2 regions of the Micromonospora sp. NPDC005979 genome follow, and region 2 is predicted to be linked to the other one. Evidence: predicted binding sites of a transcription regulator. Region 2 holds the regulator's gene; the other holds the start of a gene.
The links. Region 2 encodes HrcA, which represses chaperone genes, less so after heat shock. Its sites were predicted from a motif close to GGTTNGCACNCTCNNNNNGAGNGTGCNAACC; they were not measured.
Positions count from the first base shown of each region.

Region 1 (7,279 bases), on a different contig from region 2:
GTGGATCCGCGCCTGCCGCAGGGGCGTGGAGCCCGTGTCGGTGGTCATGCCCGCATGCCTACCACAGGGTCGGCCGCGCGCCGGCGACCTGTGCCGCCAGATCCCCTCCGTCCGGTCCAAATACAACCATCGTCATGAATCCGACGGACCCTCGGATCGCTACGAACTATGCCCGATTTGAGGTCGTGCGCTCCCGTCACTCCTCGTGTAGCGTGCGATTTCGATCACCTTTTTCAGCGGTCGTCGTCGATCGCTGAGGTGGTGGTTCGCGGGTGTCCGGCCGTGCCGGACGTTCGGGCAGGCAACGCCGCGCAGAGTGAGGGAAGTGCACCGTGGCACAGGGTTCCGTGAAGTGGTTCAACGCCGAGAAGGGTTACGGCTTCATCGCCGTCGACGGCGGTCAGGACGTGTTCGTCCACTTCTCCGCGATCGAGATGGACGGTTACAAGGCGCTCGACGATGGTCAGCGGGTCGAGTTCGAGATCGCCCAGGGCCAGAAGGGCCCGCAGGCGGAGCACGTCCGCGTCATCGGCTGACCGATCCCGATCTGCTCGCCGGTTGTCCGCTCGATCGGCTGGCGAGTCGGGGCTGCGGCGCGGACGCCGGCCCGGGAAGATCGTGAACCGTTCCAGCCGATGCTGAGGAGGGTTCATGACCGACCAGTCGCCGCCACCCGCCACGCCCTCCGGGCCGGGTGAGCCGGACCGGCCCGACCCGACGTCACCCGGCGACGGCTCCGGCGCGTCACCCGTCCCGGGCGCCCCGCCCGTCCCGGACGCTGGCCTTCCGCACTCGGGCCCGCCGCCGCAGAGTTGGGATCCGGCGCAGGCGTGGGGTCAGCCCGCCGCGCCGCCGCCGGGCTGGGTGTTTCCGCCCACCGGCGGCTACCCGCCCGGGGCCGGTCCCTATGGCGGGCAGCCGTGGTATCCGGGGGTGCCGGTCGGCTGGTACCCGCCCGGTTACGGCCTCGACCCGAACGACGCCCTGGTCACCCCGCCCGGCGCCGGTATCGGGGGCTGGTTCGACCGTTTCTGGGGCGCGCTGCGTCGGGGCTGGCGGCAGTTGGTGCCGATCATGCTGCTCACGCAGGTCCTGCCGGCGGCGGTGCTCTCGGTCATCTCGTTCGGTCTGGACCCGTCGCCCGCCTGGGAGGCGCAGGCCGAGACGGACCCGTCGGCCGGGCTGCCGGACAACTTCGCCACCAGCCTGTTGACCCTCCTCGTCGTGCTGGTCGGCGGCAGCCTGCTGATCGGCCTGGTGCAGGCGCTGGGCTGGGCCGCGGGCAGTTGGGTGATCACCCAGCAGGCGGCCGGCCGGCCCGCCGCACTCGACGCGGCGCTGCGGTACGGGCTGCGCCGGGCCGTCGGCGTGTGGGGTTGGACGCTGCTGGTCAGCCTGCTCATCGGAATCGGAGTCTGCTTCTGCGTGCTGCCGGGCATCTACCTGGCCTTCGCGTTGAGCATGGCCGGTCCGGTCTACCTGTTCGAGCGGAACAACCCGATCGGCCGGTCGTTCCGGATGTTCCACGACCGGCTCGGAATGCTGCTCGGCCGAGTGGCGCTGGTGGGCGCGGCGGTGATCATCGGAACCGTGGTTCCCGGTGTCCTGGAATCGGCCGGCACCACCGCGTTCGGCGAGGATCCGTTCGCGTCGCCGGGCCCCGCGGTCGGGGTGGTGGCGGTCATCGCCGTCACGGCGGTGCTGGCCCTGCCGGCCCACCTCGCCCAGTTGGTCGGTCTGCTGATCACGTACGCCGAGCAACGCGCTCATGAGGCTCCCGTGAACGGGGCCACACTGGCTGCGGAACTCGACTGACCGGGCTCATCGTGCTTGCACTCGGCAGGTGAGAGTGCTAAACAAGTCATTGGCACTCGCATACCGTGAGTGCCAATGGTCGGGACGGTGGGGCCTGGTTGCGCCGGTGTGGAGACGCCGGGGCAGCACATGGCCGGTCGTCGCGGGCTATCCGGCCCGGCCGAAGGACGTCGTCGTCGCCAGGTGGCGACGTCCCAAGGTGCGTACACCAGGCGGCCCATCCGGGGCACACATCTCGGGTGGCCCGTGAGTGTCCAGGAGGACAACGCCGTATGGCCAAGATGATCGCGTTCGACGAAGAGGCGCGCCGCGGCCTCGAGCGGGGCATGAACCAGCTCGCCGACGCCGTAAAGGTGACCCTCGGCCCCAAGGGCCGCAACGTCGTGCTCGAGAAGAAGTGGGGTGCCCCCACCATCACCAACGATGGTGTGAGCATCGCCAAGGAGATCGAGCTCGAGGACCCGTACGAGAAGATCGGCGCCGAGCTGGTCAAGGAGGTCGCCAAGAAGACCGACGACGTCGCCGGTGACGGCACGACGACGGCGACCGTCCTGGCCCAGGCCCTGGTTCGCGAGGGCCTGCGCAACGTGGCCGCCGGTGCCAACCCGATGGCCCTGAAGCGGGGCATCGAGGCCGCTGTCGCGAGCGTCTCGGAGGAGCTGTCCAAGCTCGCCAAGGACGTCGAGACTAAGGAGCAGATCGCCTCCACCGCCTCCATCTCCGCTGGCGACAGCACTGTCGGCGAGATCATCGCCGAGGCGATGGACAAGGTCGGCAAGGAAGGCGTCATCACCGTCGAGGAGAGCAACACCTTCGGGCTGGAGCTGGAGCTCACCGAGGGTATGCGCTTCGACAAGGGCTACATCTCGGCCTACTTCATGACCGACCCGGAGCGTATGGAGGCCGTCTTCGACGACCCGTACATCCTGATCGTCAACAGCAAGATCTCGTCGGTGAAGGACCTGCTCCCGATCCTGGAGAAGGTCATGCAGGGCGGCAAGCCGCTGCTGATCATCGCCGAGGACATCGAGGGCGAGGCCCTGGCCACCCTGGTGGTCAACAAGGTCCGTGGCACCTTCAAGTCGGTCGCCGTCAAGGCGCCGGGCTTCGGTGACCGCCGCAAGGCCATGCTGGGCGACATCGCCATCCTCACCGGTGGCCAGGTCATCAGCGAGGAGGTCGGCCTCAAGCTCGACGCCGTCAGCGTCGACATGCTGGGCCACGCCCGCAAGGTCGTCGTCACCAAGGACGAGACCACCATCGTCGACGGTGCCGGTGACGCCGAGCAGATCCAGGGCCGGGTCAACCAGATCCGGGCCGAGATCGACAAGAGCGACTCCGACTACGACCGCGAGAAGCTGCAGGAGCGGCTGGCCAAGCTGGCCGGTGGCGTTGCGGTCATCAAGGTCGGCGCGGCCACCGAGGTCGAGCTGAAGGAGCGCAAGCACCGCATCGAGGACGCCGTTCGCAACGCGAAGGCGGCCGTCGAGGAGGGCATCGTCCCGGGTGGTGGCGTCGCGCTGGTGCAGGCCGGCAAGACCGCCTTCGACAAGCTGGACCTGGTCGGCGACGAGGCGACCGGTGCCAACATCGTCAAGGTCGCGCTGGACGCCCCGCTGCGGCAGATCGCCGTCAACGCCGGCCTCGAGGGCGGCGTCGTGGTGGAGAAGGTCCGTAACCTCGAAGCGGGTCACGGCCTCAACGCCGCCAACGGCGAGTACGTCGACCTGCTGGCCGCGGGCATCATCGACCCGGCCAAGGTGACCCGTTCGGCGCTGCAGAACGCGTCGTCGATCGCCGCGCTGTTCCTCACCACCGAGGCCGTCGTCGCGGACAAGCCGGAGAAGAACCCGGCTGCCCCGGCTGGCCCGGGTGGCGGGGACATGGACTTCTGAGTCCAGTTCCGACACACCGAACGGGGCGGGCCGCTGACGCGGTCCGCCCCGTTCGTCGTCAGGTGGGCAGTCGACGCTGGTTGCGCCGCTTCTGCGCCCGGTCGTACGGCGGCAGCGACCGGATCGGCGCGTCCACCATCTCCTGCGGTTCCTCGGACGCCGGTCGGCCGTCGGTGCTCATCTCGGCCAGCTGTTCGGCGTCGCCGTAGTCGAGCCGGTCGAACGGCAGTTGGCCGGGCAGTTCGTCGGCCGGTTTCCAGGTGATCGGCGGGCCGTCCTCGGTCTGGTCGTCCTCCGTGGTCATGGCTGCCTCCTCTACCGAAACGGTAGGGGGCGTCGATGCCCGACGCGGACGAATGGATCAATGTCCCATTTGACCGCTATTCCGCCCCAAGGCGTCGCCGGTACAGGAAGAACACCCGCTCGATCCGCGCACCCGCGCTCCCCGAGTAGAACGGCACCGGCCCCACCCAGCCGATCTCCGCCCGGTCCAGTCCCGCCGTACGCTGGTCCCGCAGGCAGCGTCGCAGCAGCACCCCGCCGATGCCCGAGCCCTCGGCGGCCGGGGCCGTGCCCATCGGCCCGAACCAGCTCGGCCGCGACGATCCGTAGGCGGCGAAGCCCAGCACCTCGCCGGCCCGCTCCGCCAGGTGGCAGCCGGCCCCCTCGCGGCCCACCGATCCGGCCAGCTCGCCGTCCCAGGCGCCGCCGAAGGTGGACCGGGCGAACGCGGTCAGCGCCGGCAGGTCCGCGGGCTCGGCCCGCCGTACCGTGATGCCCTGCCCGGCCAGCCGCCGCTCGGCGGCCTCCGTCGACCGCAGCGCCGGGGACTCGTCGTACGACAGGTCCGCCGTCATGTTCCAGGCGGTCCGGTCCTGCTGGTAGCCGAGCGCGAGGGCCGCGCACACCGCCGGCGTGTACCGCACGTCGATGCCGGGCCAGGCGTAGTACGGCGGATTTCCGGCCAGCAGCACCTCGGTCACGCCGTGCTCGGCGAGCGCCCGCTCGGCGCGGGCGAGCAGCGCGCGGCCCACGCCCCGGCGACGCTGCCCCGGCAGTACGGCGACCAGGTCCACGTGCCCGATGCCCGGCTCCGTCGGCGACACCGAGCAGAGCAGCACCCCGACCAGGTCGCCGGCCCGGTACGCCCCCAACCCGATCACCGTCCGGTCGACGGCGGCCCGGGGCCAGAGGACGTCCACGATCGCGTCCGCCTCGGCGGCGTCCTCCGGCAGGTCGAGCGCCTGCGCGCAGAGCCGCGCCACGGTGGGGGCGAGATCGAGGGCCAGCTCGGTGACGGTGATCTCAGCGTCCATGGGTGCCGACCCTAGATCACCCGCCGGCCTCCGCCCTGGTCACCCCCGGGCGGCGCGGACGGCGGCGTACGCGTCGACCTGGCCGGCGCCGGTGACGTTCGCCGGGGTGCCGCAGGCGTCACTGGGATTGCGCGAGCGGTACGTCGGCTCGGCCGGCGTGGCGGTGTCCCGCAGGATCTGCCGGGTCCGGGCCAGGTCGCCGATCAGCGCCGGGTTCGCCGACCACATGAGCGCGACCACTCCCGCCACCTGCGGGGTCGCCATCGACGTGCCGTCCAGCGCCGCGTACCCGCCGCCGGGCATGGCCGACACGACCCCCACCCCGGGGGCCAGCACGTCCGGCTTGCCCGCGCCGCCGCCCGGAACCGGCCCGCGCGAGGAGAACTCCGCGACGTGTCGCTGCGCGTCCACCGCGCCCACGGTCAGCACGTTCACGTACGGCGCGGGTGGGTCGTCGATCGACGCGCACCACGGACCGGTGTTCCCGGCGGCGGCGACCACGAAGATCCCGGCCGCGTCCAGCGCCGTGGTGGCCGGCAGCAACGCGTCCCGGTCGCAGCCCTCGATCGAGGGGCAGCCCCACGAGTTGGTCAGCACCTGCGGGGCGCGCTCCGGCCGGCCGTCGGTGAACGGGTCACCCCCCGTCGGGAACGGCGCCAGCATGAACTGGAGGCAGTCCAGGTAGTGCCCCGGGCTGCCCAGGTTGCGGTCCAGGTTGACGCAGCCCACCCACTGCGCGTCCGGGGCCACGCCGATGCCGTCGCGCCCGACCGCGCTGCCCACCGTGTGGGTGCCGTGCCCGCCCTGGTCGTTCGGTGCCCGGGTGCCGTCCCACGGGTCGTACCAGGAGTCGTCACCGCCCCGGAACCCGGCCCGCAGCGCCGGATGGCCGCCGTCCACGCCGGAATCGGAACTGCCGACCACGATCCCCGTGCCGGTCACCCCGAGTTGGGACCAGACCCGGTCCGCGCCGAGCTGACGGATGTTCCACTCCGGGCCGGTGGGTGCCGGGGCGGTGCCCCGGGTCTGCCCCGCCGGGGCGGGCAGCGGCCGCAGGCGCTGGCTGACCAGCACCCGGGCCACCTCGGGCCGACGGGCGAGCCAGGCGCGCACGGCCGGACCACCATCCACCTCGACCGCGTTGACCAGGTAGTACGGCACCGGGTCGAGCCGTAGCCGCCCCGCCGTGCGGCGCAGGTCGGCCTGCGTACGGTCGGCGGTCGCCACCAGCCGCCGGTAGACCTCCGTTGCCCGGGCGTCCCGCCCGGCCTGTCCCGGGGCGCCGGCCGGGATGCCGCTCAGGTCGGCCTGCTCGCGCAGCACCACCAGCAGCCGCTCGCCGTACAGGCCGGGCTGACCGGGCCCGACGTCGACCACGCCCACCGTGACCAGCAGGACCGTCGCCGCCAGCGCGGCCACCCTGCGGCTCGGGGTACGTGCCGCCGGGCGGGCCAGCAGCACCGCGTACCCGAGGGCGAGGACGACCGCGACGGCGAGGCCGACAGCGGCGGCGGCCGCCACCCAGAACGGCACGTCGCGGGTGCCGACCAGCAGCAGGGTGATCTCTTCCGGGTCGGTGAACGCCAGCGGCCCGAGCGCGGCCAGGCCCACCAGCCAGCCGGTCGCGGCCCGGCCGGCGCGGACCGGACCGGTCGTGTCGACGCCGGGACGCGAGGCCGCGACCAGTCTCCCGGCTACCGGGCCGGCTGCCGGTCGCCAGGTCGCGGCCCGGAGCGCGGCGAGCGCGAAGCCGGTCGGCGGCAGCGTCAGCAGGGCGGGCAACTGCGCGCCGGACTGGCCCGTCCCGGCCGCGATCAGCAGCAGCGCCACCCCGGCGACGAGGCCACCGACCAGCACCAGGCGGGCCGGTCGGGGTGGCCGGCCGACCGCGAACCGGGACCAGAAGGTGGCGTCCAGCAGCGTGGCGGCCAGCACGCCCAGCGAGGCGGCTGCCAGGACCGCGAGGACGGTCTCCAGCAGGCCGCCGAGCGCGCCCAGCCAGGCCCACGGCAGCAACAGCGCCAACCCGGCGGCGACCGCCAGCAGCGACACCGCGCCCGGCCGGCGCGAGCCGCGCCCCGCCAGCTCCGCGTCAGCGGTGGCATCGCTCGGCGTGGCGTCAGCCCGCCCCGCGTCGGATTCGGTCCGCGTGGCGTCGCCCTCGTCGCCGGGTGCCGGGCCGTCGACCAGGCCAGCCGGCCCGGGGTACGTCCGCCGACGTCCCGACCACCTGACGGCGAGGGCGACGAGCAG
Region 1 is NZ_JBEXUR010000009.1:123,982-131,260, reverse strand. It holds gene ABZ272_RS17175 (GNAT family N-acetyltransferase) at 1-48, opposite strand, end outside; gene ABZ272_RS17170 (cold-shock protein) at 333-536, shown strand; gene ABZ272_RS17165 (hypothetical protein) at 652-1,815, shown strand; gene groL (chaperonin GroEL) at 2,088-3,710, shown strand; gene ABZ272_RS17155 (hypothetical protein) at 3,769-4,014, opposite strand; gene ABZ272_RS17150 (GNAT family N-acetyltransferase) at 4,091-5,026, opposite strand; gene ABZ272_RS17145 (S8 family serine peptidase) at 5,066-7,279, opposite strand, start outside.
Region 1: groL (chaperonin GroEL) is a predicted target of HrcA. The motif match lies at 1,863-1,893, and genes of this name have one in related genera.

Region 2 (7,279 bases):
CTGGCCCCCACCGACGCCCGGCCAGCGCCCTCCCCACACCCTGATCGCGTCCTTTGCTCTGCTTCAAGCACGGCAACAGTCAGGCGCTGAAAGTGTTGCGTCCGCTGAAGCAGAGCAAAGGACGCACGCGGACGGGGTCGTCGGGGCCGGGCACGACCCATCGCGCCGGAGGGCGAGGGTGGGGGCGAGGATGGGGGTGGGTCTACCAGCGGCCGAGACGGGTGGCGAGCACGCTGAGCGCGGCCACGCCGGCCGTGGAGGTACGCAGCACCTCCGGCCCGAGGCGTACCGGCCGGCCGCCGGCCTCACGGAAGGCCGTCAGCTCGGCCCGGTCGATGCCGCCCTCCGGGCCGACCACGAGGACGATCTCCCCGCCCGACGGCAGGTCGACGCCGGTCAGCGGCTCCTCGGCCTCCTCGTGCAGGACGAACCCGGCGGCGGCCCCGGCGATCCGGCGGGCGACCGTGGCGGTGGATTCGTCCGGCGCGCCGGCCACGACGGGCAGCCAGGGCCGGCGGGCCTGTTTCGCCGCCTCGCGGGCGGTGGCGACCCACTTCTCGCGTGCGCGTACGCCCCGGTCGCCGCGCCACTGGGCCACCGAGCGCGACGCCGCCCAGGGCACGATCTCGTCCACCCCGACCTCGGTCATCGCCTGCACGGCCAGCTCACCCCGGTCGCCCTTGGCGATGCCCTGCACGGTGACGATCCGGGGTACGGGCGCGTCCGCGTACCCCCGGGAGGTGACGGCGACCTCCAGGCTGCCCCGGCCGACGGCGGTGACCACGGCGGCGGCCGTGCCGCCCCGACCGTCGGCGAGCAGCAGCTCCTCGCCGACGCGCAGTCGCTGTACGGTGGCGGCGTGGTGCCCCTCCGGGCCGTCCAGGGTCAGCGCGTCACCGGTGGGCAGCGCGTCCACCAGGAACAGCGGCGCCGACACCTCAGGCGTGCCCGTTGAACGCGTCGCGCATCCGGGAGAAGAAGCCGCCCTGCTTGGTCAGCTCGGCGACCTCCTCGCCCCGGGTCTTGGCGAAGTCGCGCAGCATCTTCTCCTGGTCGGGGTCGAGCTTGGTGGGCGTCCGGACGTCCAGGTGCACGTAGAGGTCGCCCCGGCCGGTGCCGCGCAGGTGCGGTACGCCCCGGGCGCGCAGTCGCAACGTGCTGGCCGGCTGGGTGCCGGCCTTGACGTCGACGGTCTCCTCGCTGTCCAGCGTCTTGATGGTGAGCCGGGTGCCCAGCGCGGCGGCGGTCATCGGCACGGTGACGCGGCAGTGCAGGTCGTCACCCTTGCGGGAGTAGACGTCGTGCGGACGCTCGTGGATCTCCACGTAGAGGTCGCCGGCGGTGCCACCGCCCGGGCCCACCTCACCCTGCTGGGCCAGCCGGATCCGCATGCCGTCCTCGACGCCGGCCGGGATCTTGACGGTGAGCGATCGGCGGGTGCGTACCCGGCCGTCGCCGGCGCAGGTCGGGCAGGGGTGCGGGATGGTGGTGCCGTAGCCCTGGCAGACGGTGCACGGTCGGGCCGAGACCACCTGGCCGAGGAAGGTGCGCTGCACCGACTGCACCTCGCCCCGGCCGGCGCACGCCTCACAGGTGGCCAGGTGGGTACCGGCCGCGGTGCCAGCGCCCGAGCAGGTGGTGCAGAGCACGGCGGTGTCGACGGTGATCGGGGCCTCGACGCCGAACGCCGTCTCGTGCAGGTCCAGTTCGAGGCGCAGGATCGCGTCCGCGCCCGGTCGGGTCCGTGGACGCGGCCCACGGCCGGCGCCGCCCGCGGCGCCACCGAAGAACGCGTCCATGATGTCCTGGAAACCGACGAACGGGCCGGCTCCCCCCGGACCACCCGGGCCGCCCGCGCCCCCGCCGCCGGGGGCGAGCGGGTCGCCACCCAGGTCGACGATCTGCCGCTTCCGGTCGTCCGAGAGGACCTCGTACGCGGCGTTGATGTCCTTGAACTTCTCCTGGGCCTCCGGGTCCGGATTGACGTCCGGGTGGAACTGGCGTGCCAGCTTGCGGTAGGCGCGCTTGATCTCGTCATCGGAGGCTTCCCGGCTGACACCGAGGATGCCGTAGTAGTCCCTGGCCACTGCGTTCCGTATCCTCATGTTCGTCTCGCGTTGCGCCGACCGGCGGCCGCAGCCGGCCGTCGGCCCTGACTGGTCAGTTCTGGGCCAGCAGCTCGCCCACGTAGCGTGCCACGGCGCGCACCATGGCGATATTGCCGGGGTAGTCCATCCGGGTCGGCCCCAGCACTCCCAGGCCGCCCACGATGGTGGCCCCCGGGCCGTACCCGGTGCTGACCACCGAGGCGGCACGCAGGTTGTCGAACTCGTTCTCGTCGCCGATCAGCACCCGGGTCGTGCTGGGCTCGGTCTCGCCGATGAGCTTGAGGAGCACGACCTCCTCCTCCAACGCCTCCAGGATGGGCCGCAGCGAACCCTGGAAGTCGAGCAGACCGCCCCGGGTCAGGTTGGCGGTGCCGGCCAGGGCGATGCGTTCCTCGTGCCGCTCGACGAGCGTCTCCAGCAGGACGGTGGAGAGCGTGGTCATGGCCGGGCGTAACTGCACCGGCGCCTCTTCCACCAGCGCCTGCACCAGCGGCGGGGTGTCCGACATGCGCTCGCCGGCGAGCTTCTCGTTGACCAGGCGACGCAGGTCGGTGACGTCGTCGGCGGGCACCGGCCCGGGCAGCTCCACCAGCCGCTGCTCGACCCGGCCGGTGTCGGCGATCATGACGAGCATCAGCCGGGTGGTGGAGATCGGCACCAGCTCCAGGTGGCGCACCGAGGAGCGGGCGAGGCTCGGGTACTGCACCACGGCCACCTGCCGGGTCAACTGGGCGAGCAGCCGCACGGTGCGGTGGACCACGTCGTCGAGGTCGACGGCCCCGACGAGGAAGCGCTCGATGGCCCGGCGTTCGGCCGGGCTGAGCGGCTTGACCCGGGACAGCCGGTCGACGAAGAGCCGGTAGCCACGGTCGGTGGGCACTCGGCCGGCGCTGGTGTGCGGCTGCCGGATGTAGCCCTCCTCCTCCAGCACGGCCATGTCGTTGCGGACCGTCGCCGGGGAGACCCCGAGCTGGTGCCGCTCGACCAGCGCCTTGCTGCCGACCGGCTCCTGGGTCGAGACGTAGTCCTCGACGATGGCGCGGAGCACGGCGAGTTTCCGGTCGTCCAGACCCATCCTCCGCACCTCCTGTCGCACGTCGGCCGCCGGCCCACGCGGGCCGACGGACCGTCCTGGCACTCGACTGTAACGAGTGCCAGTCTACGTCGGCGTGCCCGCCGACGCGATGATCAACGACCGCCCGTGACATCCCGCGCGGGTCGATCGGCCCGGACGGTAGGGCGATGTCGCTCTGGTGCGACGTTGCCAACGGCACCTACCGTGACAACCATGACTGAACCACCTCGCCCTCCCGGCGCGGGAGACCCCGGCAACTACCCGCCGGAGCCGAATCTCCCCGGCTCGTCCTCGTCGGCCGAGCCGCCCACCGCACCACTGTCCGGGGCGCCCGGCCCGGGCGGCTATCCCCCAGCCGGTGACTATCCGCCGCCCACCGGTGACCAACCGCCGTCGGGCGGCTACCCTCCGCCGGGCGGCTATCCCCCACCTGGTGGTTACCCCCCGCCCGGCGGTTACCCCCCGCCGGGCGGCCCGACTGGCGCGTATCCGACCGGCGGCGCGTACGGCGGCCCCGGCGGCGGTTACGCCAACAACGAGGACAAGACCTGGGCGCTCGTCGCCCACTTCGGCGGCGCGGCCGGGATGATCATCAGCGCTGGCGTGCTCGGCTGGATCGCCCCGCTGGTGGCGTTGCTGGCCCGGGGCAGCCAGTCCCCGACCGTACGGGCGCACGCCGTGTCGGCGCTCAACTTCCAGCTCATCTGGTCGATCGTCGGCCTGGTCGGCTGGGTGCTGTCCTGCATCGTCATCGGCTTCATCGGTGTCGTGGCGGCCGTCGTGCTCGGGGCCGTGTGCGGCATCCTCGCCGGCATCAAGGCCAACGAGGGGCAGCTCTACCGCTACCCGCTCTCCGCCAACTTCATCAAGTGATCCGGGCCGGCCGCTCCCCCGGCCGGTCCGGCACACCGCCGCCGGCCGGGCGGGGCGTCCGGCTCAGGGCAGCAGGTCCCGCACGACCGCGTCGGCGAGCAGCCGGCCGCGCAGGGTGAGGACCGCCCGTCCGGCGGCGTACCCCTCGGCGTCCAGCAGACCGTCGGCGAGGGCCCGCGCGGCACCGGCCCGACCGGCGGCGTCGAGCACCCGCAGCGGCAGTCCGCTGGCGAGCCGCAGCCGGAGCATCACGTCCTCCATGTGCGCCTCGTCCGTGGTCAGCACCTCGCGGGCCAGGCCGGGTGACGCGCCGGCCGCCAGCCGCTGGGCGTACGTGGTGGGGTGCTTCACGTTCCACCAGCGCACCCCGCCGACGTGGCTGTGCGCGCCCGGGCCGAGGCCCCACCAGTCGGCGCCGGTCCAGTAGAGCAGGTTGTGCCGGCACCGGGCCTCGTCGGTGCGCGCCCAGTTGGACACCTCGTACCAGGAGAGGCCCGCCGCGTCGAGGGCGGCCTCCGCCGCCAGGTAGCGGTCCGCCGCCACGTCGTCACTGGGGTACGGCAACTCGCCGCGCTTCATCCGCGCGGCGAGCCGGGTGCCGTCCTCCACGATGAGGGCGTACGCGCTGACGTGGTCGACCCCGGCGGCCACGACCTGCGCCAAGGTGGCGGCGAAGTCCTCGGCCCGTTCCCCCGGCGTGCCGTAGATCAGGTCCAGGTTGACGTGGTCGAACCCGGCCTCGCGCGCCTCCCGGGCGGCGGCGGTGGCCCGGCCGGCGCTGTGCTTGCGGTCGAGGATCGCCAGCACACCGGGCGACGCGGACTGCATGCCCAGCGAGATCCGGGTGTAGCCGGCCGTCCGCAGCAGCTTCAACGACTCCGGGGTGACCGACTCCGGATTCGCCTCGGTGGTCACCTCGGCGTCGGCGGCGAGCCCCCAGGTGCGGTCGATGCCCTCGAGGATGCGGGCCAGGTCGTCGGCGGGGAGCAGGGTGGGCGTGCCGCCACCGACGAAGACGGTGTCGACGCGGGGTGGCGGGTTCTCGCCGAGCACCCGGGCGGCGAGCGCCAGCTCGGCCAGCACGGTGTCGGCGTACGCCTCACGGCTCGCGCCCCCACCCAGCTCGGCGGCCGTGTACGTGTTGAAGTCGCAGTAGCCGCAGCGACTGGCGCAGAACGGGACGTGGACGTACACGCCGAAGCCGCGCGCGCCGACCGCCGTGGTGGCGGTGGCGGGCAACGATCCGTCGACGGGGACGGTCTCACCATCTGGAAGGACGCCGGGCATGGCAACTAGTGTGCCCGGCATGACCTCTCCCGACGTGCTCGTGCGGGTCGCCACGGCCCGTGGGGTGACCACCCTCACCCTGGACAGCCCGCACAACCGCAACGCGCTCTCCACCGCCCTGATGACCCAGTTGCTGGCCGGGCTGACGGACGCGGTGGCCGACGACGCGGTCCGCGTGATCGTGCTCGACCACACCGGGCCGGTCTTCTGCTCCGGCGCGGACCTGAAGGAGACCGCCGCGGCGTACGCCAGCGGAACCGTGCCCGCCGGCATGCTGGGCGACGTGCTGGCGGCGCTCTGGGAGTGCCCGAAGCCGATCCTGGCCCGGGTCGCCGGGCCCGCGCGGGCCGGCGGACTGGGCCTCATCGCGGCCGCCGATCTCGCGGTCTGCGCCGACGAGGCGACGTTCGCGTTCACCGAGGTCCGCATCGGGGTGATCCCGGCGGTGATCTCGGCGACCGTGCTGCCCCGGCTGCACCCCCGCGCAGCCGCCGAGCTGTACCTGACCGGGAACACCTTCGACGGGCGGCGGGCCGTCGAGGTCGGACTGGTGACGGCCTCGGTGCCGGCCCAGGAGCTGGACGACGTGGTGCGGGGCTACTGCGACTCCCTGGTCCGTGGCGCGCCCGGGGCGCTGGCCGGCACGAAGGATCTGCTGCGCCGGCCGGGCACCGCCGAGCTGCGTGGCGACCTGGCCCGTCTCGCCGCGCTCTCGACCGGCTACTTCCTGTCCGAGGAGGGCCGCGAGGGGGTCATGGCGTTCCGGGAGAAGAGGTCGCCGCGATGGGTGGCCGCTCTGGACGCCGAACGCGGTGACCAGGCCGGGTAGGACCGGGGACGTCGGCCGGCTGCGGTGGCGGCGGGTGCCCATGCCCTCCCCACGTCCTTTGCTCTGCTTCACCAGAGGCAACACCCGAGGGCTCCGAGTGTTGCCTCCAATGAAGCAGAGCAAAGGCCCCTCGATGGGGGTCGGGGCCCCGCCTGGAAGCGGCGGCGCCCCGAAGGGTCACCACGCCGTCGCGCCACCGTCGACCGCGTAGTTGGCGCCGGTGATGTACGACGCCCGGTCCGAGGCGAGGAAGACCACCAGCTCGGCGACCTCCTCGGGGCGGGCGAAGCGCTTGAGCAGCGTCTTCGCCGTGATCGCGTCCCGGGCCTCCTGGTCGTCCCCCAGGTCGCGTTCACTGGCCGGGGTGAGGATGGGCCCGGGGCTGACCGCCACCGCCCGGATGCCGTGCGGAGCGCCTTCGAGCGCGAGCTGGCGGGTCATGCCGATGACGCCGGCGTTCGCCGCCGTGTGCCCGACCATCGGCGGGACGTGACCTGCGATCATCCCGGCCATCGAGGCCGCGTTGATGATGACGCCGCCACCGCGCCGGACGAGGTACGGCCAGGCGAACTTCGACACCAGGTACGGAATGTCGAGTTCACCGGCGATCGTGTACCGCCAGTCGTCGACCGAGAAGTCCGGCAGGGGGCCGAAGCGCAGCGCGGCCGCGTTGTTGTAGACGACGTCGAGCCCTCCGTACGCGGCCACGGCGTCCTCGACGAGCTGACGGACCTGTTCGGGGTCGGTCAGGTCGACGGGCGCGATGCTCGTCATCTCTCCACCGGCGGCCCGGACGAGGTCGACCGTCTCGTTGTTGCCGTCGACCTGGATGTCGGCCCCGACGACCTTCGCGCCCTCGCGGGCGAAGGTCAGCGCCGCGACGCGCCCCAGACCACCGCCCGTGCCGGTCACGAGTACCACCTTGCCGTCCAGCGTTCCCATCGAATTCCTCCTCGGCTCCGGCACGTCCGATTGACGTGTCAACCGGGAAAGGTCCTTGATTAGGCATTCTCTTCCCGCTGTTGACGACGGGTGACGCTGCAGACACGATCTCCATCCGCAGGTGAGTTCCGCGCGCCAGCGGGAACGTCCCGATCGGCACGTGAC
Region 2 is NZ_JBEXUR010000025.1:63,826-71,104, reverse strand. It holds gene ABZ272_RS29530 (16S rRNA (uracil(1498)-N(3))-methyltransferase) at 203-937, opposite strand; gene dnaJ (molecular chaperone DnaJ) at 939-2,087, opposite strand; gene hrcA (heat-inducible transcriptional repressor HrcA) at 2,161-3,183, opposite strand; gene ABZ272_RS29515 (DUF4870 domain-containing protein) at 3,397-4,056, shown strand; gene hemW (radical SAM family heme chaperone HemW) at 4,120-5,343, opposite strand; gene ABZ272_RS29505 (enoyl-CoA hydratase-related protein) at 5,363-6,172, shown strand; gene ABZ272_RS29500 (SDR family NAD(P)-dependent oxidoreductase) at 6,350-7,114, opposite strand.